4 regions of the Streptomyces sp. NPDC005266 genome follow, and region 1 is predicted to be linked to each of the others. Evidence: riboswitches for the same ligand, from Rfam matches in the RefSeq annotation. Region 1 holds a riboswitch; each other region holds the start of a gene.

Region 1 (7,112 bases):
AACAGCCAGGTGCCGGGGGGCGGGAGCTCCAGCTGCTCCGTCGGCTGCATCTGGATGCGCTGGGCCGGGGCGGCTTCGCCCGCGGCGATGTCGACGGTGAGGCGGTTGGGCTTCAGCCCGCTCCCGGTGAGCAGCACGGTGTACTGGCCGGGCTCCAGGGTGGCGAGGAACAGCCCATGCGGGTCGGTGGTGGCCTTGGCCGCCGTGCGGCCGGCGCCACGCGTCTCGGTGACAGTGACGTCGACGCCACCCAGGGGCTGGCCGATCGGGTCCAGGACCTCGCAGCTGAAGGCACCGGCCCCCACGGGCATGGGGAGGCGAAGTCCCGGTCGGCGGTCTGGGCGCTTGGTCCGCATGCGCCGGAGCAGTGCGAGGGGCATTGCAGTCATCTCTCTGGTGTTTCTCTCGGTAACTTCGGGTCGCTCCATCATGGAGGTCCGTGGTCAGCGTCGATCACCGGGGGTCGGTGTATGGGACAGTGATCGTGGTGCAGGGCCGGGCCCGGAAGGTGTCTCCATGCGGGACAGCGGTGGCATATACGGTGGAGAAGCTGTGACGAGCTGCCGTACGGAGGGGGGAACGGTGGCCGGAGACGAGAACACCGAGGGCGAGGCGGTCGCGGGCAGGCTGCTCCTCGTGGAGTACGAGCAGGTGAAGGAGGAGCAGAGGGCGCGGATCGGGTTCCGCGACAATCTGCTCTACGCCACGCTCGCCTCCATGGCCGCCATCATTACCTTCTCCTTCCAGAACCACGGGCAGCCGGAGCTGCTTTTGCTGCTGCCCCCGGCGTCGACCCTGCTGGGCTGGGCGTATCTGGTCAACGACGAGAAGATATCGGCCATCGGGCGCTACATCCGCGAGGATCTGGGTCCGCGGCTGACGCTGCTCACGCCCGGCCGGCCGGCGGTCTTCGGATGGGAGACGGCCCATCGCGACGACCACCGCCGGATCTCCCGGAAGCGGCTGCAGCTCGCGGCCGATCTGCTGCTGTTCTGCGTGGCGCCGATCGCGGCACTCATCGTGTACTGGGCCTCGGAGCCGGTACGGGCGGTGCTGCTGGTGGTGTCCGTGGCCGAGGTGGCGCTGATCGCCGTACTGGCGGTGCAAATCGTGCTGTACGCGGATTCGCACCGGCCATAAGGTGCTCATGTCGACGCGAAAGGGGGAAGCTTGGGGGCCGATGACAACGGGGGGACGCGGCGGGCGGATGTGGTCGTCCTCACCGCGCTGGAGGTCGAGTACCGGGCGGTGCGCGCGCATCTGGAGGATCCGCGCCCGGTCCAGGCGGAGCGCGGGGCGCTGTTCGAGGTGGGCGCGTTCCGCGACGGGCCCCTCGAGCGGCGGGTCGCGATCCATATGACGGGTCCGGGGAATCCGGGCGCCGCGGCCTCGGTCGAGCGGGCCGCGGCGCTCTTCTCGCCCCGGGCGGTGCTGTTCGTAGGGGTGGCGGGCGGCCGTAAGGACGTCGTGCTGGGAGATGTGGTGGCCGCCGACGCGGTGTACGACTACGAGACCGGCAAGGACACCGAGTCGGGGTTCCTGCCCCGGCAGAAGACCTATCAGTCGGCGTACGGACTGGTGCAGCTGGCCCGGCTGGTGGCGGCGGGCGACGAGTGGCAGGGACGCATCCGCCCCCCGGACGAGGCGCCGCGCCCTCGCGCCCATGTGAAACCCGTCGCGGCGGGCGGACGGGTGGTGGCGCATCACCGATCGGACGTCGGGCTCAGACTGGCGGCGAGCGCGGGCGACGCCCTCGCGGTGGACATGGAGGGGTTCGGCTTTCTCGCGGGCGCGTATGTCAATCAGCATCTCGACGCGCTGGTGATCCGCGGTATCTCGGACCTTCTCGGGGACAAGGGCGAGGCGCACGACGAGCGCTGGCAGCCCATCGCGTCACGGCACGCGGCCGCATTCGCGTTCGAGCTGGTCGGCCGGATCCCGGTGGCGGCCCCTGCCCCGGCGGTCCGTCCCTCACCTGCCGGTACGCCGACCGCTACCGCCGTACCGGGCCGTCGCAGGCTGACGATCCAGGAGCTCGGCCGCCTGGCGGACGTACTGCTGGCCGTCCGGGGGCTGACCTCCCCCGCCCGCTGGCAGCAACTCCTCGATGAACTGCCCACCGTGGGCACCGCGGTGAGCCGCCAGTCGGCAAGCCGCGCGGAGGCGCTGGCCCTGCTGCGTACGTGTGAGGCGCACCGTGCGCTGAGGGAACTGGTGGACGTGGTCGCGGTCCTCGCGCCGGGCGACCCGGCGGCGGCCGAACTGGCCCGGCTCGTCGCGGAGCTGGGGCTGGGGCCGGAGCCGGAGTGACCGTCCGCGCCGTCCCCGGTGCGGCGGGCGGAGGGGGTGGCGGTTGGGCTCAGGTGCCCGTTCCGGAACCGACCGCCTCGACCTCGAAGACGCCTCCGCACACCCGGAAGGACCGCACCGGTACCTTCATCGCCCCGAAGGAATCCGGCGGATAGACGCGGATCTGGGCGGGGCTGCGCCGGCACGGGGTGTCGGTCGTGCCCTCATTGAGCGTGTGCAGGCTTGTGGAGGCGCTGCCGCCCGGCGGCAGGGAGACCGTGGAGCGGGTGGGGCCGCGCCGGGTGGCGGGGTCGCCGATCGCGGCGCCGGTGGAGTCGAGCAGCGAGACGCCGGGGAATCCGGTGAGGGTGCAGGTCGAGGACGACTTGTTGGTGAGGATCAGGGGCAGATACACATTGCCGGCGCCCACGTCCATCCGGCCGACCGTCAGCGTCAACTGCCCCTTGGAGCAGATGCGGCGCACGCCGGAGGCGGCGGCGGGCGCCGAAGAGGAGGAGTGCGAGGGGGATGTGTGCGCCGACTCCGTGGGCGGCTTCGCGCTGGGCGACGAGGGCCGTTCGCTCCGCGGGGCGGTGCTCGCGGACGATGCGGCCGGGCCGGGGGAGGCGCTCGCGGCGGACGAGTCGGCCGCCACGGATGAGGCCCCGGGCGAAGACGCCCCGTTCCCGGTATCGCTGCCGCAGGCCGTGGCCGTGGCCAGCGCGCCGACGAGCAGCGCGCCGACGAGCAGCGCGCTTAACGCCAGTGGCCGAGGCGGCCGGGATCGTGAAGTCGTCGTGCCGTTCCATCGCACCATGAGCGACCTCCCAGGTCCGCCGTCTGCCGGGTCACCGGCCGCGAGGGCGAGTGCCCCGATGCCCCCCGTCCATTCCCCTTTCGGGTCTCCCTTCCCCGCGTCCGCGCCCTTATGTGTGTCAGTACATTGATCACACGAGTAAGCCCCTTTCCCATTTCGGACTGTTCACCACAAACGGTCTCGATGCCTTGTCGTGACCAAATCGATGTGATTACTGTTCGGCACCCGTCGTTTTCGCGCACGGGTCTCCTTCGCCGGAGCGCCGAGTCCCGCCGTCGGCCGAGGGGTGTGACGACGACCTGTCACGGCGGGAGCGGGGGAACCAAGGTAGGCGCCGTACCGCGATCCACGCGGCACGGCTTGGGGTGAAGACGCGCGCCGCGGTGGACAGCACCGTGTGCGGGTGGCCGGGCAACTCCAGCCCGAACCCGACAGCTCACCTCGCAGGCGCAGGAGAGGAAGAGCTCAATGGCTGCACGCGGACGTCACCGCCGGCCCCGGCCTCGCCGCGTCTCCCGCGCCTCGCTCGCCGTCACCGCCGGCGGCGCCGGAGTCGCCCTGCCGCTCATCGGCGTCGGCCAGGCGAACGCCGCCTCCGTCAGCACCTGGGACAAGGTCGCGGAGTGCGAGTCCACCAACAACTGGAGCATCAACACCGGGAACGGCTTCTACGGCGGGCTCCAGTTCACCCAGAGCACTTGGCAGGCGTACGGCGGCACCGCCTACGCCGCCCGGGCCGACCTGGCCTCCAAGGCTCAGCAGATCGCGGTCGCGGAGAAGGTGCTCGCGAGCCAGGGTCCCGCCGCCTGGCCGGTCTGCTCGCTGAAGGCCGGCCTGACGCGCGGCGGCCCCGCCCCGGACACCTCTCCCGGTAGCCAGGCGTCCGGCAGCCAGACATCCGGCAGCCAGGACGCCCAGAAATCCGCCACCCCGACCCCGAAGGCCACCACCGAGGCGGCCCCCAAGGCCACCCCGAGAGCCGCCCCGAGGGCCACCCCCAAGGCTGTTCCGCAGTCCCCGTCGTACACCGTCGCCCGCGGTGACACGCTCTCCAGGATCGCCGACGCCCAGGACGTCGCGGGCGGCTGGGAGCGGCTCTACGAGACCAATCGCCGGGTCATCGGCGGCGACCCGGATCTCATTCTCCCCGGTCAGCGGCTCTCCCTCGACAGCCACCGCAACGCGCCCCGTGCCACCGCCACCCAGCGCACCGACGCGAAGCACGCGCAGGCGCAGGCGCACAAGAGCACGCCGCACAAGCGGCAGACGGGCACCGCCACCCGCTCGTCCTCGTCCTTCACCACGCCGGTCGGCAGCACTCTGGTCGGCACCCCGTACGGCGTATCCGGCAGCAACTGGTCGAGCGGCCATCACACGGGCACCGACTTCCCCGTCCCCGTCGGCACCCAGGTGCGGGCCGTGGGACCGGCCGAGGTGGTCGCGGCGGGCTGGGGCGGAGCGTACGGCTATCAGGTGGTGCTCCGGCACCCCGACGGCATGTACACCCAGTACGCCCATATGTCGGCGCTGTCGGTCCAGGTGGGCCAGTCGGTCGCCGGCGGCCAGCAGATAGGCAGCTCCGGCTCGACCGGCAACAGCACCGGTCCGCATGTGCACTTCGAGGTGCGCACCGGCCCCGACTACGGCTCGGACGTCAATCCGCTCGCCTATCTCCGGTCGAAGGGCGTCCACATCTGAGCGGCGGCTGAGCGGCGGACGAGCAGGAGCGTATGCCGCGGTGGGCCACCGCGGCGGGCGGGCAGTGGCGTATGCCGCGGTGGGCCACCGCGGCATACGCTCCCTCGTCCTTACATCGCCAGATGTGCCTTGGCGTGGGTGACTTCCTCGATGTCGCCACCGGCCTTGCCGATCAGCCGGTGCGCCAGATTGGTCAGCGCCCTCGCCGCCGCGATCTCCTCGCCGACCCTCGGCTGTGCGGGGTCGTCCGGGTTGCGGTTCGCCCGGCCCTGGGCGAGCATTTCCGTGCCGTCATGCATCCTCAGCCGGACGACCGCCTCGGTCAGCGGACCGATTTCCCGGAATTCCATCTGAATGTCGCATCCCACGATCGTCTCCATCGCGATCACCTCCTGCATCACCTTCCAGGATGCGCCTCTCCCGTCTCTCCAGTCGACCGGGACAGCAGGTCGACGACCTCGGTGTCCGACGTCTGGGAGAAGTCCTCGTACCACTCCCCCACCGCCGAGAAGTCCGTGGGCGTGGACAGGCTCACCACCTCGTCCGCGTCCTGGCGCAGCGACGCGACCGCGTCCGGGGGCGCCACCGGGACTGCCAGAACGACCCGGGCCGCACCCTGAGCCCGTGCGACGCGGCAGGCGGCCTGTGCCGTAGCTCCGGTCGCGATCCCGTCGTCCACGACGACCACCGTCCGGCCCTCGATCGGGATCCGCGGCCGGCCCCGGCGGAAGCGCCGCGCCTGACGCTCCAGCTCCACCTGCTCGCTCCGCTCCACCTCCGCGAGATCCCCCTCGTCGGCCCGGCTCATCCGGATGATCGCCTCGTGGACGACCCGGACGCCGCCCTCGCCGATGGCGCCGAAGCCCAGCTCCCGGTGGAAGGGGACGCCGAGCTTACGGACGATGATCACATCCAGCGGCGCCTCCAGCGCCTGGGCCACCTCGAAGGCCACCGGCACCCCGCCCCGGGGCAGCCCGAGGACCACAGGTTTCTCCTCGGCCAGGGGCCGCAGCCGCCCAGCGAGGCGCCGCCCGGCGTCCACACGATCGGTGAAGATCATCGCTCACCCCCGGCACATGGATCTGGACTTAAAAATCTCTGTCGGCCCGGTCGGCGCTCCCGACGCGCGGATGCGGACGGCTGCGGCACCCTGGAGGTATGGAGAACGCCACGATCCCGGGCGAATCCGGATACCCCGTCTTCGTCGAGTCATTCGCACACGACAGCCGCTACCGGCGGGTATGGCTGCGGGGCCTCGGCTGTGAGCCGCTCGAGCGGGAGGAGTTCGAACCGCGCGTCCGGCAGGTCTTCCCCGACATCGACTTCGACGACCCGGCCCAGGTCCACTGGGCCGACCGGCCCGGCCAGTGGCCGCCCTGGCACCCGGGCGAAGCATGACCGTCCTGGTCGGCACATCGGGGTGGCAGTACAAGGACTGGCGTGGCGATCTCTATCCGCCCGACTGCCCGCAACGGCTGTGGCTGGAGGAGTACGCACGTGCCTTCGCCACCGTCGAGAGCAACAACGCCTTCTACCGGCTGCCCGACCGCGATCAGTTCGCCACCTGGCGGAAGCGCACCCCCGACGACTTCGTGATGGCGGTCAAGGCCAGCCGCTATCTCACCCACATCAAGCGGCTCCGCGACCCGAGCGAGCCGGTGGCGCGGCTGATGGACCGCGCGGAGGGGCTCGGCGACCGGCTGGGCCCCGTCCTGCTGCAGCTGCCGCCGACCCTGCGGGCCGACGGCGAGCTGCTGGAGACCTGTCTGCGCTGCTTCCCCTCCGGGACCCGGGTGGCCGTCGAACCGCGCCACCCCTCGTGGTGGACCGATGAGATCCGCGCGGTGCTGGAGCGCCGCTCCGCCGCGCTCTGCTGGGCGGACCGGGGCTCCCGCCCGGTCACCCCGCTGTGGCGGAGCACCGAGTGGGGCTACCTCCGTTTCCACGGCGGGCGTGCCGAGCCCGCACCGCGCTACGGCCGCCAGGCGCTCGCCACCTGGGCGCGCCGCGTCGACGACACCTGGCCGGCCGACGCCGATGTCTATGTGTACTTCAACAACGACACGGGCGGGGCGGCCGTCCACGACGCGGCCGCCTTCGCCCGCTCCGTCTCCCGTCTCGGCCGCCCGGTCAGCCGTACGCCCTCGCTGTAGGCGGGCTCATTCCTTCACCGCTCCGCCCAGCATGCCCTCGATGAACCGGCGCTGAAGGGCCACGTAGACGACCACCACCGGCAGGGCGATCAGCACCGAGGCCGCCGCGAGCAGGGCCGCGTCCGAGCTGTGCTGCCCCTGGAAGAAGGCGAGGC
Region 2 (7,112 bases), on a different contig from region 1:
TCGGCCGCCCCGTCGACGGGCGGCAGTCCCGGGCGGACTGCCTGGCGATCCAGAATTTCCAGATCAACCACGGCATAAGCCCGACCATCGGCTACGCCGGCCCGGTCACCTGGGGCGTGATGAGCCTCATCAACACCCAGAAGGCGGCGGGAGACAACCCGAACGCGGCGAGAAAATGCCCGACCAACAAGGGCCGCATCGCCTGCGTCGACCTCACCCGGCAGCTGAGCTGGGTCCAGGACGGCTCCCGGCTGGTCTACGGGCCGGTGCCGGTACGGACCGGGCGCGACCGGTACGAGACCCGCACCGGGCTGAAGAAGATCTACTGGCGGGACATCGACCACTGGTCGACGCTCTATGACGTCGCCATGCCGTACAGCCAGTTCTTCGACGGCGGGCAGGCGTTCCACTCCATCGCGGGGAGCGTGTGGTCGCCGCCCGGCTCCCATGGCTGCGTCAACTTGCGCTCGGCCGACGCGAAGAAGTACTGGAGCCTGCTGAAGAACGGCGACGATGTGTACGTGTACGGGCGCAAGCCGGGCACGTGAGCCTGATGGTGCGGCTGCCCGGCGCCGGGCAGCCGCACCGCACTACGGTCCGCACTAAGCGTTACGGCGAAGTCAAGTGCTGATCCTTCTCGGCGTCCAAGCCCTCGGCCAGGCCGAACGGCGAGGGACCAGCGGCGAACTTCACCGCATCCGCTCAGGCGGGCCGTACGCTCCCATAGATCGGCATCTCGGTGATCGGGGCCTTCTTCACCACGTCCCCGGGCTTCGGCGCGTGGATCATCATCCCGTTGCCTATATAGAGCCCGACATGGCTGATGTCGTCATAGAAGAAGACGAGATCGCCCGGCTGGAGGTCGGACGTGGAGACGCGCGTGCCGGCCTTCACCTGGTCCCAGGTCGTGCGCGGCAGCGACACCCCGGCGGTCTTCCAGGCGGCCTGGGTCAGCCCTGAGCAGTCGAAGGAGTTGGGGCCGGTCGCGCCCCAGACGTACGGCTTGCCGACCTGCGCCTTCGCGAAGGCGACCGCCTGGGCCGCCTTCGAGCTGTTGGAGGGGACGGACGGTGCGGAGGGGGCCGTCGAACCGGAGCCGGAGCTGTCGTTGCGCTCCTGCTGCTGCTTGCGCTCGGCCGCCGCCTGGCGCTGCTTCTGGGCCAGCTCCGCCGCCTTGCGCCGGTCCTCCGCCTCCTTCTTCCTCTCGATCTCCGCCAGCCGGGCCTTCTCCTTGGCCGTCAGATTCGCCAGCAGTCGGCGGGCCTCGGCCAGCTTGTCCTGGACGGACTTCTTCTGGGTCTTCAGCTCCTTCTGCGACGCGGTCAGCGAGGCCAGGCTCTCGGTGGCCTTACCGCGCTCCTCGGCGGCCTTCGTCCGCTGCGTCTCGAAGTCGTCGACGGCCTGCTTCTGCTTGCCGCTCATCCGGTCCATGAGGTGGGACTGGTCGAACATGTCCTGCGGATCGTTGGAGAACAGCAGGGCCGCGGCGCTGGTGGCCATGCCACCGTCGCGGTACTGGGCGGCGGCGTAATTGCCGAGCGTGCGCCGCGCCTCGTTCAGCTTCTCGGTCCGCTGCGCGACCTTGTCCAGCAGCCGGTCCACCTTGACGCGCTGCTGGTCGGTGCGCTCCTTGGCGGCGTTGTAGCGCTGGGTGGCGGTTTCCGCCTGGTGGTAGAGGGTGTCGACCCTCTCTTTGACCTTCTCGATCGACTGGGTGGCGGCCGGTTTGTGATCGCCGGGCGCGGCGTTCGCCGTCTGGGACAGGAGCGTGACGGAAGCCAGGGCGGCGGTGGTGACCCCGACAGCGGTACGGCGGCCAGGACCGGAGAGCGAGGCCGGTATTCGGGTCCGCGGCTTGCGGTGCGACGCCAAGGGTGGCGACTCCTTCCGTGGACCGCCTACCGGGTTAGCTGTCGGGTTCGGGCGGTTCGGAAGGCTGCCCTACGGCCCACGCGGCCGATTCACCCCGGTCTTGCGTTGTGGGTCCCCGGCTCCGGCTGCCACGGTGTCGCGACGTTCCGGACTCGGCGGAGGCCGCCCGTGCCGACGCGGTCGCCGACGGGTGTCGGGCTGCCTGACGCAGGACGGTAACGAACTAGTGGTGCTTCTGTGAAGGCTGATGGTCGTTTTACCCGAAACACCCCTCGAGACGGCCCTGTGCGGGTCCCGTCCCCGCCGTCTGGACCGCCCACCGGCCAGAGGCCGCTGAGGGTGCGCCCCCTCCCCGGCGCCCGACCGGACCACCAAAGCGGCAGCCGCCAGCGCTCGGGAGGGGGCGGGGGTGCAGGGGCGGGGGGCCTGGACGCCTACGTGTATTTGTGGCGCCGATCTCCGGCCCACCCCACGCTTCCGGCTTCCGGCGCCTAAATATATCGGTCCAGGCCCCCCGCCCCGGAGGCCCCGCCCCCGGCGCCCGACGACGCACCCTGGCACCCGACACCGCCCCCCCGGCGCCCGACGACGCACCCTGGCACCCGGCACCGCACCCCCGGCGCCCGACGACGCACCCTGGCACCCGACACCGCACCCCGGCACCCGACGACGCACCGTGGCACCCGACAACGCACCCCCGGGTCGCCCTATCCGCGCCTACGTGTCGGTGGCGCCGCTTAGACTCGGTGAGCGATGAGCAGCCTCTTTGACGACAGCTTCCTGGCGGACCTCGGGCACTCCGACGAGGAGCCCCCGCCGCCTGAGGACCGCGAGGGACCCGTGGAGCACGGCCCCGTGGGCGGTGAAGACGTGCCGCACTACCTCTTCCGCACCGGCTTCGACGCGCCCGCGCCGCCCAGAGAGGCGTATTACCGGGACGGCGCCGCGCGGCCGGTCGTGGACATGTCCGCGCTGCTCGAGGGGATGAACGAGCAGCAGCGGGCCGCCGTGGAGCACACCGGCTCGCCCCTGCTGATCGTCGCCGGCGCCGGCTCCGGCAAGACCCGGGTCCTTACCCACCGCATCGCGTATCTGCTCGGCGCGCGCGGGGTGCACCCCGGCCAGATCCTCGCCATCACCTTCACGAACAAGGCGGCGGGGGAGATGAAGGAGCGGGTCGAGCAGCTGGTCGGCCCCCGGGCCAATGCGATGTGGGTGTCGACGTTCCACAGCGCGTGCGTCCGCATCCTGCGCCGCGAATCGAAGAAGCTCGGCTTCACGTCCTCGTTCTCGATCTACGACGCCGCCGACTCGAAGCGGCTGATGGCGCTGGTGTGCCGGGACCTGGACCTCGACCCCAAGCGGTTCCCGCCGAAGTCCTTCAGCGCCAAGATCTCCAACCTCAAGAACGAGCTGATCGACGAGGAGACCTTCGCGGGGCAGGCGGCAGGGGGCACCTCCCGGACGGAGTCCGGGGGAGGGTTCGAGAAGACCCTCGCCGAGGCATACGCGATGTATCAGTCGCGGTTGCGCGAGGCCAACGCCCTCGACTTCGACGACATCATCATGACGACGGTCAATCTGCTCCAGGCGTTCCCGGACGTCGCCGAGCACTACCGCCGCCGCTTCCGGCACGTCCTCGTCGACGAGTACCAGGACACCAACCACGCGCAGTACACCCTGGTGCGCGAGCTGGTGGGCACCGGGGAGGACGCGGGCGAGCTGTGCGTCGTGGGCGACGCCGACCAGTCGATCTACGCCTTCCGGGGCGCCACGATCCGTAACATCCTCCAGTTCGAGGAGGACTACCCGGCCGCGCGGACGATCCTGCTCGAGCAGAACTACCGCTCGACCCAGACGATCCTGAGCGCGGCCAACGCCGTCATCGAGCGCAATGAGAACCGCCGCCCGAAGAACCTGTGGACCGAGGCGGGCGCCGGGGCCACGATCACCGGCTATGTGGCCGACACCGAGCACGACGAGGCGCAGTTCGTCGCCGACGAGATCGACCGGCTGACCGACGAGGGCGACGCCAAGGCGGGAGACGTCGCCGTCTTCTACCGGACCAACGCCCAGTCCCGTGTCTTCGAGGAAGTCTTCATCCGGGTCGGGCTGCCGTACAAGGTCGTCGGCGGAGTGCGCTTCTACGAACGCAAGGAGGTCCGTGACGTCCTCGCGTATCTGCGGGTGCTGGCCAACCCGGAGGACACCGTCCCGCTGCGCCGGATCCTGAATGTGCCCAAGCGCGGCATCGGGGAGCGCGCGGAGGCGATGATCGATGCGCTGGCGGCGCGCGAGAAGATCACCTTCCCGCAGGCGCTGCGCCGGGTCGACGAGGCGTACGGCATGGCGGCCCGCTCGGCGAACGCCGTCAAGCGGTTCAACACGCTGATGGAGGAGTTGCGGACCATCGTCGAGTCGGGGGCGAGCGCCGCGACCGTTGTGGAAGCGGTGCTGGAGCGGACGGGCTATCTGGCCGAGCTCCAGGCGTCCACGGACCCGCAGGACGAGACCCGCATCGAGAACCTCCAGGAACTGGCGGCCGTGGCCCTGGAGTTCGAGCAGGACCGGGGTGAGGAGAATCCCGGCACGCTCGCGGACTTCCTGGAGCAGGTCGCGCTCGTCGCCGACTCCGACCAGATCCCGGACGAGGACACCGAGGGGGCGGGCGTCATCACGCTGATGACGCTGCACACGGCCAAGGGGCTGGAGTTCCCGGTCGTCTTCCTCAGCGGCATGGAGGACGGGGTCTTCCCGCATATGCGGGCGCTCGGCCAGACCAAGGAGCTGGAGGAGGAGCGGCGGCTGGCGTACGTCGGGATCACCCGGGCGCGTGAGCGGCTCTATCTGACGCGCTCGACGATGCGCAGCGCGTGGGGACAGCCCGCGTACAACCCGCCGTCCCGCTTCCTGGAGGAGATCCCGGACCAGTATGTGAAGTGGCGGCGCACCGGGCCCGCCACGCCGTCGGCGTCGATGGGCGCCGTCGCCTCTACACCGTCGATGCTGTCGTCATCGCGCTCGCGCGCGGGGGCCAGCGGTTTCGCGACCCGGCGGGCGAAGGAGCGCCCGGTGGTCTCCCTGGCCATCGGCGACCGGGTCACGCACGACTCGTTCGGCCTCGGCACCGTCGTCGGCGTGAAGGGCAGCGGGGACAACGCGGAGGCGACGATCGACTTCGGTGAGGACAAGCCGAAGCGGCTGCTGCTGCGGTACGCGCCGGTCGAGAAGCTGTAGTCCGGGTTTACGTCCGGGTTCGCGTCCGGGTTTGCGGGTTTACCGGTTTACGGGGGCCGGTCAGTTCGGGTCGAGGCCGTGGCCGCGCAGCCACGGCAGCGGGTCAACGGCCGCGCCGCCGCCCGGGTGGACCTCGAAGTGCAGATGCGGACCGGTGGAGTTACCGGAGTTCCCGGAGTACGCGATGGTGTCCCCGGCCTTGACGGACCCCGAGCGGATCTTGGCGCTGCTGAGGTGGCAGTACCAGGTCTCCGTACCGTCCGGAGCGGTCACTATGACCATGTTGCCGTAGGCGTCGTTCCACTGGGTGCGCACGGTACCGTCCGTCGCGGCCATCACGGGCGTGCCGTAGCTGACCGGGAAGTCGATGCCGGTGTGCACCGACATCCAGTTGATACCGGCCTGGCCGAAGGTGGCGCTGAGGCCGTGCTGCGCGACCGGGATCGCGAACTTCGGGCGCAGCGCTTCCTTGCGCGCCGCCTCCTCGATCTTCCGCTTCCGCTCGGCGGCCTGGCGCGCCTGGAGGTCGATCCGCTCCTGGGTACGGCTGGCGCGGTCCCGGAAGTCGTCGGCGCCCTCGCGGACCCCGGCGAGCTGGGAGTCCAGCTTGCTGTTGGCGGCGGTGGCGATGGAGGGCTTGACCGGTGCCGCGGCGGTGTCGGCGGCTGCCTGCGTGGTCGTGTCGTCCTTGGTGTCGCTGCCCATGACGGAGGCGGCGGCCACGGCAGTGACGCCCAGTGCGCAGACGGAGGGAACGGCGACGGTGAGGAGCGCGGAACGGCGGGGGCGCGGGGCGGTGGCGCGGGGAGCGGGGGTGCGGCGGCGGCCGCGGCTGCCGCCCCGGCGGGAGGAGGGCGCGGGCTGCTCGTGCTCGGCCGCCGCCCCGGGTTCGGGTTCGGCTTCGGGGGCGGCCGACTTGTCCTCCATGCCGGAGAAGCCGAAGGTGGCCGTCTCGTCCTGCGCCAGGGCGGCTTGATCGAGCGCGGCCTGCTCGAGGTCGGCTTGATCGAGCGCGATCTGGTCCAGCGCGGCCTCGTCGAGGGCGGGCTGGTCGATCCGGGTGTGGTCGAACCCCGGCTGTTCGTACTGCGCCTCATCGACGGTCGCGTAGGCCGAGGTGTCCCAATACTGGGTCTGGCCGGTGTCGATACCCGAGGTGTCGTACACCTCCGGCTGCTCGTAGCCCTCGTGCTGCTCGTACGTCTGGTAGCCGGTGCCGGTGCCGGCGTGCCACTGGCCGGTGGCGTTCGCGTCCCAGGCGCCCATGTCCCAGTGGGCACCGGTCTCGGCGTCCTGCTGGGCGGGGATACCAGTGGGCAGCTGATATCCGGAGGCGGCCCACATCGCGGTGGTGTCGCAGGCGCCGGTCTCGTACGCGCCGGTCTCGTACGCGCCGGTGTGGTGCTGACCCGCGTCGTACATGCCGTCGTACAGGCCGGAGTCGTGCTGGCCGGTCGCCGCCCACTGCGAGGCGTCGTACTGGCCGCTGTGCGCGTCGTAGCCGCCGGGGAGCGTGCCGAAGAGCGGATCGCCGTCGCCATAGGCGGCGCCCAGGTGATCGAAGCTGCCGGTGGCGTAGCCGTCGTGCCCGCCGTAGCCATGCGCTGAGTCCTGCCGGCCATATGCCGCGTCATAGGAATACGAGGCGTCGGGAGCGGGGACAGTCGGGAGAGGGGACCCCGACGGGTGACGGTCGTTCACCACCAACCAACTTCTCTTTCGCCTCGGCTGCAGGAGAATTAGCGGCGACTGTACCCGGCGGTAAGCGCCAGCGACAATCTTCAGCAAGTTTTTAGCATCCCGGGAAATGGCATTTGGTCGTCTTTCGGTTGACTGTACGCATGCCTTTGGCCGGGCGTTCGATTGATGTTCGGCAATTTTCGGCCTCGTCAGGCGACCGAGAAGGCGTCGGAGGCGGCGTTCGGTGCCTCATCGGCGGCGTCCAGTGCCTCGCGGACCCCGGTGGCGACGGCGGAATGCACCGGCAGGGCGAGATGTCCGAT
Region 3 (7,112 bases), on a different contig from region 1:
GTTCATGCCGACGCCGGCGTCGTCGATGATGACGCAGACGCCCTTCGGCACGGTGCGGATGGTGATGTCGATCGGAGAGTCGGGGGCGGAGTAGCTGGTCGCGTTGTCCAGCAGCTCGGCCAGGGCCAGCGCGACCGGTTCGACGGCCTTGCTGACCAGCGCGAAATTGCTCTGGGAGCGGATTTCCACGCGGGTGTAGTGGCGGATACGGCCCTTGGCGCTGCGCACCACGTCGTACACCGAGGCGACGGACCGCTGACGGCCCAGCCAGCCATCGCAGAGCACGGCGATGGACTGGGCACGCCGCCCGAACTGCGAGTTCATGTGGTCGATCTCCAGAAGGTCCTGGAGAATCTGGTGCTCCCCGTATTTGTCCTGGGTTTTGGAGATGGCCAGCTGCTGCTCGTTGGCGAGGCCCTGAAGCGTTCGCATGGCGGACTTCAGCGCACTCTTGGTGGCCTCCTCCGCGCGGATCTGAGCCTCCTGCACCGCCTCGGCGTAATTGCTCTCGAGGTCCGCGGCGCGCTTCTCCAGCTCCGCTTTTTCCTTGCGCAGAGTCGCCCGCGCCTTCCGGCCACGGATAAGGGCGGTTGCGGCGAGAGGCGTGCCAACGATCAGGCCCCAGAGTGCTGGATCCTGTATGTATTGCGTCATAAGACTCTCTTTAAACGACTAGACCGCCATGGACTTGATAAGGAGGTGTTGTGCGTTTTTGCATCCGGGTGTGCTGAGAGGATGCGGTGAGTCAGCGCTCGTACGGTGTCCGCAGAGTCCGGGGACATCGCACTCGTCTTGCCGACGGCAGCGCACAGAAGTCGGTGCGCCGGAACGGCTCCGTATGCCCGACTGGCGGCATAATGCTCCTCAGAGTGGTGACCCTCTCGGCTTTCTGCCGGGGTCGCCGTGTGTCTTACGCGCCCTTGGCTCGCCTGGCAAGCGCGGTGATCGTATCACCACGCTCAGGGGTCGCCGTGCATGTGCCTCAGTCTCATTCGGGCCATCTGACGCCATTTCAGCCAAGCCTGGGCATGCGGGCGTTGGCCCAGGTCGGAGCGTGTGCGGACGCGGCGCGCGGAGGGTGGTGGAGTGGCCGTAGATCGTCGTTCGCGCTCCTCGGATACGGGGCAATCGACTCCGGCTGTGTGTGCCTGGTGGAGGATGCGTGGAGGGAAACTTGAATTAATATTCGACGGTTATCGATTCAGCCACCGCCTTATCCCATTACTTCCGATAAAGGTCGGTATCGGGGTCCCCGGATGGTGGCCGGTATCGTCGGAGGGTGCCAGAACAGCCCCGTTACATCTCCCCTCCCACCCTCTTCACCTGGGAGTTCGCGACCGACCCCTACCCGGCGTACGCCTGGCTGCGCGAACACGCGCCGGTGCACCGGACCACGCTCCCCAGTGGTGTCGAGGCATGGCTGGTGACCCGTTACGCCGACGCACGGCAGGCGCTGGCCGATCCCCGTCTGTCGAAGAATCCCCAGCGGCACAGCGAGTCGGCTCATGCCCGGGGCAAGGTGGGCATTCCCGGCGAACAGCGCGCGGACCTGATGACACATCTGCTCAATATCGACCCTCCGGACCACACCCGGTTGCGCCGGCTGGTGTCCAAGGCGTTCACGCCCCGCCGCGTCGCCGCGTTCGCGCCGCGCGTGCGGGAGCTGACCGATCAGCTCATCGACGCCTTCTCGGAGAGGGGAGAGGCGGACCTCATCCATGAGTTCGCCTTCCCTCTCCCCATCTATGCGATCTGCGATCTGCTGGGGGTGCCGCGCGAGGACCAGGACGACTTCCGGGACTGGGCCGGATCGATGATCCGGCACGGCGGAGGGCCGCGCGGTGGGGTGGCCCGCGCGGTGAAGCGGATCCGGGCGTATCTCGCCGAGCTGATCCACCGGAAGCGGCTGTCCCTTGCGGCACCCGGAGTAGAAGGGGACGAGGAGGACCTGATCTCCGGTCTCATCCGCGCCGGCGACCACGGTGAGCACCTCACCGAGAACGAGGCGGCGGCCATGGCCTTCATCCTCTTGTTCGCCGGCTTCGAGACGACCGTCAACCTGATCGGCAACGGGATGTACGCGCTGCTGCGCCATCCGGAGCAGCGCGCCCTGCTCCAGCGGGCCCTGGAAGAAGGGGACGAGGGGGTGCTCGCGGCCGGGGTCGAGGAGCTGCTGCGATACGACGGGCCGGTGGAGATCGCCACCTGGCGGTTCGCCACCGAGCCGGTCATGATCGGCGGACAGCGCATCGCCGAGGGGGAGCCGGTGCTGGTGGTGCTCGCCGCCGCCGACCGCGACCCGGAGCGGTTCGACGCGCCCGAGGTCCTCGATCTCACCCGCGAGGACAATCAGCATCTCGGCTACGGCCACGGCATCCATTACTGCCTGGGCGCACCGCTCGCCCGGCTGGAGGCACGGACCGCGATCGGTACCCTGCTGCGGCGCCTGCCCGATCTGCGGCTTGCGGTGGATTCGCGGGATTTGCGCTGGCGCGGCGGACTGATCATGCGCGGGCTGCGCGCGCTTCCGGTGGAATGGAATTCGCCGGACGAGTGAATCGATCAAGCCCCTTGTGGGGCGACATAAGTGACGAACGCTCAGCTGCGTGACCTGGGCGTGACCTGGGATACATCGGGTTGTGATGATCGGGCGGCCTCGCTATGTTCAACCGCAACTGAAGGTCACACGAGAGGCCCAATCGCATGCTTTCCGGGAACGGCAGACACCGCCGCCCTCGTCAGGCTCCGGCCATCGTCGTCGCGGCAGGCGTCACTGGGGCGAGCATCGCCATACCGCTGTTCGGCGCGGGCGGCGCCCAAGCCGCCCCGGCCACCACATGGGACCGCGTCGCCGAGTGCGAGAGCGGCGGCATGTGGAGCGCCAACGAGGGCAACGGCTTCTACGGCGGGCTCCAGCTCACCCTGGACATGTGGAAGAGCCACGGTGGTACGGACTACGCCCCGCGCCCCGATCTGGCCAGCCGCTCCCAGCAGATAACCGTTGCCGAATCGATTCTGGGTGACCGCGGCCCGGACGCCTGGCCGAGCTGTGCGCTGAACGCCGGGCTCTCCGACGGCAGCGGCGCCCCCGATGTGGACCCTGGCTCCACGGCCACCCCGGACCGGCCGGGTTCGGCCCAGCGCGGCGACACGGAGGAGGGCCGGGGGCTGCTGGACGGTGTGCTGCCGTCCGACGCGTCCGGTGACTCCGGATCATCCGATACGCCCCGTACGCCGGATGCGTCCCCGAGTGCCGAGAAGCCGGACGCGCCCCGTACCTCCCAGTCCCCCGACGGACTGGACGACTCCACGTCCTCGCCGGACCCCTCCGCCTCCCCGGACGCGCCGGACTCGTCCGCCGATCCCGCGCCCAGCGGCCGCCATCGGGGTGAAGAAGGCGCGGGAGAGCGCGCGGGCGACGGTTCGACGGCGGATGCCCGGCCCTCCGGGAAGCATGCCTCCCGCGGCGACGCGGACCGTGCCCAGGGCTCTACGGGTGACGACTACACCGTCCGACCGGGTGACAATCTGTCAGCGATTGCCCAACGGGGCGAGTTGGCCGATGGGTGGCATGGGCTCTACGACACCAACGAGCAGGTCATCGGGTCCGACCCGGACCTCATCCTCCCTGGTCAGCGCCTTGACCTATCCGCCAAGGGGCGGTAATTCGGGGGGAATTGCCCGATCTGGAACCGGTGAGATATACCTCTCGTCACATCGTCCGGCGTGTTCCCCCTGTCCGATCCCTCCGCACCCGGTCCTACCTGCGGGGATGTGCGACAAGTGAGATCGGGAACACCATCCTGCGACGAGATGAAGGTGTTTGAACCTTCCCCACAGGTGTGTTTAACGTCTTTCCGCTCGCTACCGCGGGCACCGTCGATCGTCACGCCGAATCCTGCCGGCGGTCGACCGGTACCGACGCGTCAGCGCCGAAGGCAGGAGCGGGGGACCCAAGGTAGGTGCCGAAAAGCCTGTGGAAGCGGGCTCGACGGCTAGGGGTGAAGCCGGATGCGGCGTGCCGTATCCGGCCGGGCAACTCACGCCCGAACCCGACAGCTCACCTCGTAGGCGTCGGTGAGGAAACGAACCAACGATGCTCAAGTCCAACGGCAAGCACCGCCGCCCGTCCAAGGTCACCCGTATCGCCGCGCTCACCGGCATCGCCGGCGCGGCCGTGGCCGCGCCGCTCCTCGGCGCCACCTCCGCCTCCGCCGCCACCACGTCCCAGTGGGACCAGGTCGCCCAGTGCGAGGCCGGCGGCAACTGGTCGATCAACACCGGCAACGGCTACTACGGCGGTCTGCAGTTCTCGAGCTCCACCTGGGCCGCCTACGGCGGTACCGCGTTCGCCCCCACCGCGGACAAGGCCAGCAAGGACCAGCAGATCCAGATCGCCGAGAAGGTGCTCTCCAGCCAGGGCAAGGGCGCCTGGCCGGTCTGCGGTAAGGGCCTGACCTCCGGTGGCGCCCCCTCGGGCTCCTCCGGCTCCTCCTCGGGCTCGCAGGCGCAGTCCGACGCCTCCACCCAGTCCTCCCCCCAGCCCTCGCAGTCGGCCCCGGCGGCCCAGCCCGCCCAGCCGAAGGCCGAGACCCGCAGCGAGCCCGAGCACGCCGGGCGCTCGCAGACCCGCGGCCCGGTCAAGAAGGGTGACGGCGAGTACAAGGTCGAGTCCGGCGACACCCTTGCCAAGATCGCCAAGGAGCACCGGGTCAAGGGCGGCTGGAAGAAGCTCTTCACGCTGAACAAGGACATCGTCGAGCAGGCCGACCTGATCTACCCGGGCCAGCAGCTCCACCTGAGCTGACCCACCTCGGCCGGCCTCCGCTCGGGCCCGGCCTCCGAGAATCCAGCCCCGGCCGGGCGCGCCGCCCCCTCGGTGTGTCCGGCCGGGGCTTGTCAGTCACCCGGAAATCTGGATATCCGCGGCCAATCCGGGTTTTTGTGCCACGTCCTGTCTCGCGGGGCGGGCTAACGGGGGGTGCAGCCCTCCCGGCCCGTTAGGCTCGTGCTGCTACCGCAGACACATACGAAGGAGAACCTCGTGCCGTCCATCGACGTCGTCGTAGCTCGCGAGATCCTCGACTCGCGAGGCAACCCCACGGTCGAGGTCGAGGTCGGCCTCGACGACGGCAGCACCGGCCGTGCCGCCGTTCCGTCCGGTGCCTCCACCGGCGCCTTCGAGGCCCTCGAACTCCGTGACGGCGACAAGAGCCGCTACGCCGGCAAGGGCGTGGAGAAGGCCGTCCTCGCCGTCATCGAGCAGATCGGCCCCGAGCTGGTCGGCTATGACGCCACCGAGCAGCGCCTGATCGACCAGGCGATGTTCGACCTGGACGCCACCCCGGACAAGTCCTCGCTCGGCGCCAACGCCATCCTCGGCGTCTCCCTCGCCGTCGCGCACGCCGCCTCCGAGGCCTCCGACCTCCCCCTCTTCCGGTACCTCGGCGGCCCCAACGCCCATCTGCTGCCGGTCCCGATGATGAACATCCTCAACGGCGGCTCGCACGCCGACTCCAATGTGGACATCCAGGAGTTCATGATCGCTCCGATCGGCGCGGAGTCCTTCTCCGAGGCCCTGCGCTGGGGCGCCGAGGTCTACCACACCCTGAAGGGCGTGCTGAAGGAGCGGGGCCTGTCCACCGGCCTCGGCGACGAGGGCGGCTTCGCGCCGAACCTCGGCTCCAACCGTGAGGCCCTGGACCTGATCCTCGAGGCCGTCAAGAAGGCCGGCTACCAGCCGGGCCAGGACATCGCCCTGGCGCTCGACGTCGCCGCCTCCGAGTTCTACAACGACGGCGCCTACCAGTTCGAGGGCACCTCCCGCTCCGCCGCCGACATGATCGCGTACTACGGCGAGCTGGTCGCGGCCTACCCGCTGGTCTCCATCGAGGACCCGCTGAACGAGGAGGACTGGGACGGCTGGAAGGCCATCACCGAGCAGCTCGGCGACAAGGTCCAGCTGGTCGGCGACGACCTCTTCGTCACCAACCCGGAGCGGCTGGCCAAGGGCATCGAGAGCGACACGGCGAACGCGCTGCTGGTCAAGGTCAACCAGATCGGCTCGCTCACCGAGACCCTCGACGCCGTCGAGCTGGCCCAGCGCAACGGCTACAAGTGCATGATGTCCCACCGCTCCGGCGAGACCGAGGACGTCACCATCGCCGACCTGGCCGTCGCCACCAACTGCGGCCAGATCAAGGCCGGCGCCCCGGCCCGCTCCGAGCGGGTCGCCAAGTACAACCAGCTGCTGCGCATCGAGGAGATCCTCGACGACGCGGCGGTGTACGCGGGCCGCTCCGCCTTCCCGCGCTTCAAGGGCTGACCGCCGGCCGAGCCGCGCGGTCGGCCGACCGCGCGGCTCGGTTCACGGAGCAGTCACGTCCGACACCCGTCCCCGGCCGCGGTCCCGTACCGTGGCCGGGGACGGCGTAGCTACGCGAAGTCATCACCGGGGAGGCGACGTGCCGGCGGATCGGGATCGGTTCTCCACCGCGACCAGGCTCAAGGCGCTCGGCGAGCACGCCGCCGCCCGGGTCTACCGCGCCCGCGTCAAGCGCCGCCGGGGCCGGCTCACCGGCCGCGCGGCCCTGCTCGCCCTGGTCGTCTGCTCGCTGGTCGTCGCGCTCGCCTATCCGACGCGGCAGTACATCTCCCAGCGCTCCGCCATCGCCGACCAGCGGCGCGAGGCCCAGCAGGCGCGGGACGACGTGAAGAAGCTGCGCGAGCACAAGGCCCGGCTGCGCGACCCCGCCTACACCGAGCGGCAGGCCCGCGAGCGGCTGCACTTCCTGATGCCGGGGGAGACCGGCTACAGCGTGGTGGACGGCCATGGCGTGACCGAGCGCTCCTCGCACCACAGCGCGGCCGACCGCCCCTGGTACACCAACCTCTGGGACGCCGTGGACACGGCGGACGCCGCGAAGGCGGACAGCGCGCGACGCTGAGGCGTCCGCCGCGAGCCGCCCGGCCGTACCCGGTCCGAAACCGATCGAAGAGAACTTCCCACTCATGGATACGCCCCCTCCGCAGACGGAGCACACCGCGCCCACCGATGCGGACATCGCCGCCGTCAAGAGGCAGCTGGGCCGGGTGCCGCGCGGGCTGCGCGC
Region 4 (7,112 bases), on a different contig from region 1:
CCCATGCCCCCGATCATCGCCGACGACACCGGCCGTGTGGTGATCGTCGACCGGCCGGGCGCGGTGCAGACCCAACTGCTCATCGGCCGTATCGGCGCCGACCGCCACGACCGGATCTGGCCGGCGCAGGTGCTGGGCACGTACTGCCTGGGCGGCACCCTCACCTCCCGGCTCGACCGGGTGCTGCGCGAGGAGAAGGGCTACACCTACGGGGTGCGCGCCTTCGGCCAGGTGCTGCGCTCCTCGCCCCCGTCGCCCACCGGCGGGTCCACGGGCGCCGCGATGCTGGCGATCAGCGGCTCGGTGGCCACCGAGGTCACCGGACCCGCGCTGGACGACCTCTGGAAGGTGCTGCGCACGCTGAAGGAGGAGGGTCTGACCGACGCCGAGCGCGATGTCGCCGTGCAGAACCTCGTCGGTGTCGCCCCGCTGAAGTACGAGACGGCCGCGGCCGTCGCGGGCACCCTCGCCGATCAGGTCGAGCAGCACCTTCCGGACGACTTCCAGGCGCAGTTGTACGCCCGCCTGGCGGAGGCCGGGACGGTGGAGGCGACCGCGGCGGTGGTGAGCGCCTTCCCCGCGGACCGGTTGGTCACGGTGCTGGTCGGGGACGCCTCGGTGATCGCGGAGCCGGTCAAGGCGCTGGGCATCGGCGAGGTGCGCGTCATCTCCGGCTGAGCCGCGCGGAGTTGGCCGACAGGTCCGACGAGCCACCAGGGGGAAGGGCCCTGGCGTCGTGTGCGGCGCCAGGGCCCTTTCGCATGCCCGTTTCATGGCGAGGTTATGTGTTTGGTTTGTGGTGAGAGCAACAAAAACCCGGATCTGTTTGGTGATCGAATCACGGCCCGTCTAGCGTCAGTGCGGCTGTTCGCCAGTTGCACGCCGCACCCGCGGCACGGACAGTCATCGCCGAGTCCCCGTACGGCGCGAGCCAGGGGAGCCGGGGACCCGTCTTCCTGCGCCGACTTCGTCGCAGGAGGGGCCCGATCCCCAGGGGTGAATCGGACGCCTTCCCCGGCCGGGGGAGGGGCCCGTAGGAGACCTTCCTGCTCCGAACCCGTCAGCTAACCCGGTAGGCGAGAAGGAAGGAAAGGAGTACGCCTGACCATGGCGTCCACCAGTGCCACCGGGAGGCACCGCCGCTCCCACAGGGCCACCGTCCGCACCGGAGCGAACTTCCTGGGTATCACGACGGTCGCCTCGGGCGTCGTCGCCGGGATAGCCGGACCGGCCTTCGCCGCGTCCGACGAGGGCCCCGCTCCCCAGGACACCGGTCTGCGCCAGGCGATCGTGATCGGCGACGGGCTCGCCGACGACATCGAGGACCAGGCGCAGGCCCAGGAGACCGCGGCCCAGCAGGCCGCGGCCAAGGCGCGGGCCGAGGCCATCGCGCGCCAGGAGGCCACCAGGAAGGCGGAGGCGGCGGCGAAGAAGGCCAAGGTGGAGCGCGAGGCCAAGGTGCGCGCGGCCCGCGAGGCCGAGCGCAAGCGCCTCAACACCTTCATGGCGCCGATCTCGGGCTCCTACGTCTCCACCGCCTACCAGGCGTCCAGCGGGCTGTGGTCCTCCGGCAGCCACACCGGCATCGACTTCCACGCCGCTTCCGGCACCTCGGTGCACGCCGTCGGCTCCGGCGAGGTCGTCGAGGCGGGCTGGGGCGGCAGCTACGGCAACAACATCGTCATCAAGATGAACGACGGCACGTACACCCAGTACGGCCACCTCTCGTCGATCGGCGTCTCGGTCGGCCAGAAGGTCACCCCCGGGCAGCAGATCGGCCTGTCGGGCGCCACCGGCAACGTCACCGGCCCGCATCTGCACTTCGAGGCCCGCACCAGCCCGGACTACGGCTCGGACATGGACCCCGTGGCGTATCTGCGCTCGCACGGCGTCAGCGTCTGACCGTCGACATCGCGTGAAGGCCCCGTCCGGCCCGGACGGGGCCTTCGGCATGCCTGCCGCGCGCTGACCAAAAAATATCCATGAAATGCCTTCTGCCATCGGCAATTCTGGCAGCTTGGAATAGAGTCGTCGAACGAGCGTCAATCAGGTGCGTTTCGCGGGCATTAAGGCGGAGGTGCGACAATGCGGGTCGTCACGTGAGCGGGGATACGACCGCGATCCAGGGCGGCCGGCGGATTTCGGCGCACGCGGTGTGCACGGCGATCCGCGACGACATCGTCTCCGGAACGTACCCGCCCGGAAGCCGACTCACGGAGGAACTTCTCGCCCGGCGCTACGGCGTCTCGCGGGTGCCCGTCCGCGAGGCGCTGCGCACCCTGGAGTCCGAGGGCTTTGTGACGACCCGGCGCCACGCGGGCGCGTGCGTCGCGCAGCCCTCGGAGCGCGAGGCGGCCGATCTGCTGGACATCCGCGCGCTGCTGGAGCCGCTGGGCGCCGCCCGCGCCGCCCAGCGCCGCACCGAGGCCCATCTGAGGGTGTTGCGCGGTCTGGTCCGGCTCGGCCAGGAGCGGGCCCGGCTCGGCCAGTTCAGCGAGGTGCGGCCGCTGGGTGACTGGTTCCACGAGACGCTCGCCCAGGCGTCCGGCAACCCGAGCCTGGCCGCGCTGCTGGTCCAGCTGCGGCGCAAGACCGCGTGGGTGTACGCGGTCGATCCGGCCCGGCAGACCGTGCCGCCCCCGGCGCCGGGCGGCGCCGGGCGCCCCGATCCGCGGGCGCGGGCCATCGAGTCCTGGGCGGAGCGCGGCGCGCTGGTGGACGCGGTCGCGCGGGGCGACGCGGAGCGGGCCCGGGCGCTCGCCACGGCGCACACCGAGCGCGCGCTGTCGGAATTCCGGCGCCGCCCGGTTCCGGTGAGCACTTCGAAACATTCCGTCAACACGGGAAGCGGCCGGAATTAACAGCGGTCCCGTATACAACGGTGGGGGGAATTCCCGGCGCGTTATCGCGGCTTCGGTCTCCGTCGCCGGGTCCGTCCGGAATGAGAAAAGCGACGGGGCCGCGGTGACCGGAATGGTCACCGCGGCCCCGTCGCCCCGAATGCGGATTCGGGGAAATCAGACGGTCTCGGGAAGCTCCTCCAGACCCTCCGCCACCAGCTTCGCCAGACGGTCGAGCGCGACCTCGGCGTCCTCGGCCTCGGACGTGAGGACGACCTCCTCACCGCCCTGAGCGCCCAGGCCGAGCACGGCCAGCATGGAGGCGGCGTTGACCGGGGTGCCGTCGGCCTTGGCGATCGTGATGGGGATGCCCGCGGCGGTGGCAGCCCGGACGAAGATCGACGCAGGGCGGGCGTGCAGGCCCTCGGCCCAGCCGATGGTGACGCGGCGCTCAGCCATGGTGATGCCCTTCAGGTGTGACGGGTGCTGTTGTCTAGACCAAAATCATACGGTGTCCGTATGCATCCGGTCCATGTCCGAGTGGGCCCGGGCATGCCCGGGCCGGCCCGATACGGACCTTCCCCCGACAGCCGCGCCCAACGCAAGGGTGTCCACCATTCGGACCTCCTGTACCAGGCCCGTACGCTGGGCCGCATGCGGACCCAGGACCACCACGCCTACCCGACCCACTGGGAAGCCGACGTGGTGCTCAGGGACGGCGGCACCGCCCAGATCCGGCCCATCACCCCCGAGGACGCGCAGCGGCTGGTCAGCTTCTACGAACACGTCTCGGACGAGTCGAAGTACTACCGCTTCTTCGCGCCCTACCCCCGCCTCTCCGACCGGGATGTGCACCGCTTCACTCACCACGACTACGTCGACCGGGTGGGCCTGGCGGCCATCGTGGGGGACGAGTTCATCGCGACCGTCCGCTACGACCGCATCGACGGCAACGGCCGGTCGGCCACGGCACCCGCCGACGAGGCCGAGGTCGCCTTTCTCGTCCAGGACGACCATCAGGGCCGCGGCGTCGCCTCCGCCCTCCTCGAACACGTCGCCGCCGTCGCCCGCGAGCGCGACATCCGCCGTTTCGCCGCCGAGGTGCTGCCCGCCAACACCAAAATGATCAAGGTGTTCACGGACGCGGGCTACACCCAGCAGCGCAGCTTCGAGGACGGGGTCGTCCGCCTCGAATTCGACCTGGAACCCACCGACCGCTCCCTGGCCGTCATGCGCGCCCGCGAGCAGCGGGCCGAGGCCCGGTCCGTCCAGCGGCTGCTGGCCCCCGGCTCCGTCGCCGTCATCGGCGCCGGCCGCGCCCCGGGCGGCGTCGGCCGCACCGTGCTGCGCAACCTTCTCGACGGCGGCTTCACGGGGCGTACGTACGCCGTCAACCACGCCTTCCCCGAGGGCCGTACGCTGCTGGAGCCCGAGGGCGTCCCGGCCCACCGCTCCCTGGACACGGTCGAGGAACCCGTCGACCTGGCCGTCGTCGCCGTCCCCGCCGGGCAGGTCCCCGCCGTCGTCGCCGACTGCGGTGAGCACGGCGTCCAGGGGCTCGTCGTCCTCTCCGCCGGGTACGCCGAGAGCGGGCCGGGCGGCCGCGCCCGCCAGCGCGACCTCGTCCGTCAGGCGCGGACCTACGGCATGCGCGTCATCGGGCCCAATGCCTTCGGCGTCATCAACACCGCCGAGGGCGTCCGGCTGAACGCCTCCCTCTCGCCCCAGCTGCCGAACCCCGGCCGGCTCGGCCTGTTCACCCAGTCCGGGGCCATCGGCATCGCGCTGCTGTCCGGGCTGAACCGGGGCGGCGCGGGGCTGTCGAGCCTCGCCGGAATCGCGGGGATCTCCACCTTCGTCTCGGTCGGGAACCGCGCCGACGTCTCCGGGAACGACCTTCTGCAGTACTGGTACGACGATCCGCAGACCGATGTCGCCCTCATGTACCTCGAATCCATCGGCAACCCCCGGAAGTTCACCCGGCTCGCCAAGCGCACCGCCGCCGTCAAACCGGTGGTCGTCGTCAAGGGCGGCCGCCACCGCGGCAGTGCCCCGCCCGGCCACGCCGTGCCCACCACCCGGATCCCCGATGCCACCGTCTCCGACCTGCTGCGACAGGCGGGCGTCATCCGCGTCGACACCGTCACCGAGCTGGCCGACGCCGGGGTCCTGCTCGCCTCCCAGCCGCTCCCGGCCGGCTCGCGCGTCGCCGTACTCGGCAACTCCGAGTCCCTCTGCCTGCTCACCTACGACGCCTGTCTCACCGAGGGACTGCGCCCGCTGCCGCCCCGCGACCTCACCACGGCCGCCACGCCCGGGGACTTCCGGGGTGCCCTCACCGAAGCACTCGCCGACGAGGCGTGCGACGCCGTCATCGTGACCGCCATCCCCTGGGTCGGCGACACCCGCGCGGCCGACCTCGCCGCGGCGGTGCGAGAGGCGGCGGCCGAGGCCCCCGTGCCGGGTGCGGCCAAGCCGGTGGCGGTGGTCCATCTGGAAATACCGGAGCTCGCGGCGGCCCTGGCCGGCCCGCGCGATGAGGTCGCCCCGGGGACCCCTCGCATTCCCGCGTACCCCGCCGCCGAGCGGGCCGTACGGGCTCTCGCCGAGGCCGTGCGGTACGCGCGCTGGCGGCGGGAGGCGGCCGAGCCCGGACGGGTGCCGGAGTACGACGACATCGACGAGGCCGGGGCCGCCGCCGATATCGAGGTGCTGCTCGCCCCGGCCGACGGCGTCCCGCGCCCGGAGCCCACGGCCCCGGACGGGATCCCCGGCGAGGCCGGGGTGGAGGAGGCCGGCGTCGAGCTCTCGGCCGCCGACACCCAGCGCCTCCTCGCCCGCTACGGCGTCGATGTGCTGCCCGCTCTCCCGGCGCCCGACCCGGACACCGCCGTGCGGGCCGCCGGGCGGCTCGGCTTCCCGGTCGCGCTCAAGCCCACCGCCCCCCATCTGCGCCACCGCACCGACCTGGGCGGCGTACGGCTCGACCTCGGCGGCGAGGCGGAACTGCGCCGCGCCCATGCCGAGTTGACGGACTACCTCGGCCCGCCCGAGGAGCTGGGGCTCGTCGTGCAGCGGATGGCGCCGCGCGGCATCGACACCGTCGTACGGGCCGCCATAGACCCCGCCGCCGGGGCCGTGCTCTCCTTCGGGCTGGCCGGCGCCCCCTCCGAGCTGCTCGGTGACACCGCCCATCGCCTCGTTCCCGCCACCGACCGCGACGCCGCCGGGCTGATCCGGTCCATCCGGACCGCGCCGCTCCTCTTCGGCTGGCGGGGCTCCAAGCCCGTCGACACCGCGGCCCTCGAAGAGCTGCTGCTGAGGGTGTCCCGGCTGGTGGACGACCATCCCGAGGTGGTCGCCATCGACCTCGAACCGGTCGTCGTCGCCCAGCGCGGCCTGTCCGTGCTCGGCGCGTCCGCGCGCCTCGCGCCGCCGCCCGTGCGCACCGACCTGGGCCCGCGCCACTTGCCCGCCTACTGAGGGCGTCCGCCGGCCCGTCCGGACCGTGGTGGGCATGGGCGCCCGTGCGCACCGACCTGGGCCCGCGCCACTTGCCCGCCTACTGAGGGCGTCCGCCGGCCCGTCCGGACCGTGGTGGGCATGGGCGCCCGTGTCGGTACGGGCCCGTAGGATGGTGCACATGGCGAAGACCGGTACGACGACCCAGGGGCTGCGCGCGGCGATCGAGCGCAGCGGCTATTACCCGGCACTCGTTGCCGAGGCGGTGGAGGCCGCCGTGGGCGGTGAGCCCATCGTGTCGTACCTGGTCCACCAGGAGACCACCTTCGACGCCAATGAGGTCCGCCGCCATGTCACGGTCCTCGTCCTCACCGGCAATCGCTTCATCGTCAGCCACACCGACGAGCAGGCCGCGGACGGTACCTCCCCGTCGCCGTACGCCACCACCTCCACCGAGTCGGTGAAGCTCCAGCGGATCTCCTCGGTCGTGCTCAGCCGGGTCGTCGCCAACCCCGAGTCGTACACCCCGGGCACCCTGCCCCGCGAGGTCGTGCTCACCATCGGCTGGGGCGCGGTCAACCGCCTCGACCTGGAGCCCGCCGCCTGCGGCGACCCCAACTGCGAGGCCGACCACGGATACACCGGGTCCTCCACCGCCGACGACCTGAGCCTGCGCGTCAGCGAGGCGGGCGACGGACCCGACAGCGTCCGCCAGACCCTCGCCTTCGCCCAGGCGCTCTCCGAGGCCACCGTGGCCACGCCGGACACCGGCCGCTGATGTCCGGCTCCACCACCGGCCCCATCGCAGCC

The links. A riboswitch is a leader RNA that binds a small molecule or an ion and turns the genes downstream of it on or off. The one in region 1 is predicted to bind cyclic di-AMP.
Region 2: another riboswitch for cyclic di-AMP. It lies ahead of ABZU99_RS16330 (NlpC/P60 family protein); the one in region 1 lies ahead of ABZU99_RS05285 (transglycosylase family protein).
Region 3: another riboswitch for cyclic di-AMP. It lies ahead of ABZU99_RS29035 (transglycosylase family protein); the one in region 1 lies ahead of ABZU99_RS05285 (transglycosylase family protein).
Region 4: another riboswitch for cyclic di-AMP. It lies ahead of ABZU99_RS25640 (M23 family metallopeptidase); the one in region 1 lies ahead of ABZU99_RS05285 (transglycosylase family protein).

What each region holds. Positions count from the first base shown of each region.
Region 1 covers NZ_JBEXHC010000002.1:361,330-368,441, reverse strand. Annotated here, with positions in the region: gene ABZU99_RS05305 (YceI family protein) at 1-380, opposite strand, end outside; gene ABZU99_RS05300 (hypothetical protein) at 583-1,140, shown strand; gene ABZU99_RS05295 (hypothetical protein) at 1,171-2,310, shown strand; gene ABZU99_RS05290 (DUF4232 domain-containing protein) at 2,360-3,106, opposite strand; cyclic di-AMP (ydaO/yuaA leader) riboswitch at 3,392-3,569, shown strand; gene ABZU99_RS05285 (transglycosylase family protein) at 3,575-4,804, shown strand; gene ABZU99_RS05280 (DUF1876 domain-containing protein) at 4,915-5,202, opposite strand; partial or broken gene ABZU99_RS05275 (phosphoribosyltransferase family protein) at 5,238-5,864, opposite strand; gene ABZU99_RS05270 (hypothetical protein) at 5,963-6,202, shown strand; gene ABZU99_RS05265 (DUF72 domain-containing protein) at 6,199-6,957, shown strand; gene ABZU99_RS05260 (carbohydrate ABC transporter permease) at 6,964-7,112, opposite strand, start outside.
Region 2 covers NZ_JBEXHC010000007.1:152,744-159,855, reverse strand. Annotated here, with positions in the region: gene ABZU99_RS16335 (L,D-transpeptidase) at 1-548, shown strand, start outside; gene ABZU99_RS16330 (NlpC/P60 family protein) at 703-1,872, opposite strand; cyclic di-AMP (ydaO/yuaA leader) riboswitch at 1,880-2,040, opposite strand; gene pcrA (DNA helicase PcrA) at 2,626-5,109, shown strand; gene ABZU99_RS16320 (M23 family metallopeptidase) at 5,170-6,810, opposite strand; gene ABZU99_RS16315 (alpha/beta fold hydrolase) at 6,999-7,112, opposite strand, start outside.
Region 3 covers NZ_JBEXHC010000022.1:37,240-44,351, forward strand. Annotated here, with positions in the region: gene ABZU99_RS29020 (ATP-binding protein) at 1-654, opposite strand, end outside; gene ABZU99_RS29025 (cytochrome P450) at 1,280-2,557, shown strand; gene ABZU99_RS29030 (transglycosylase family protein) at 2,704-3,666, shown strand; cyclic di-AMP (ydaO/yuaA leader) riboswitch at 3,921-4,089, shown strand; gene ABZU99_RS29035 (transglycosylase family protein) at 4,097-4,807, shown strand; gene eno (phosphopyruvate hydratase) at 5,045-6,325, shown strand; gene ABZU99_RS29045 (septum formation initiator family protein) at 6,465-6,947, shown strand; gene ABZU99_RS29050 (DUF501 domain-containing protein) at 7,012-7,112, shown strand, end outside.
Region 4 covers NZ_JBEXHC010000017.1:50,088-57,199, reverse strand. Annotated here, with positions in the region: gene ABZU99_RS25645 (pitrilysin family protein) at 1-678, shown strand, start outside; cyclic di-AMP (ydaO/yuaA leader) riboswitch at 898-1,093, shown strand; gene ABZU99_RS25640 (M23 family metallopeptidase) at 1,108-1,902, shown strand; gene ABZU99_RS25635 (GntR family transcriptional regulator) at 2,100-2,861, shown strand; gene ABZU99_RS25630 (HPr family phosphocarrier protein) at 3,018-3,299, opposite strand; gene ABZU99_RS25625 (GNAT family N-acetyltransferase) at 3,495-6,323, shown strand; gene ABZU99_RS25620 (DUF5998 family protein) at 6,484-7,080, shown strand; gene ABZU99_RS25615 (nucleotide pyrophosphatase/phosphodiesterase family protein) at 7,080-7,112, shown strand, end outside.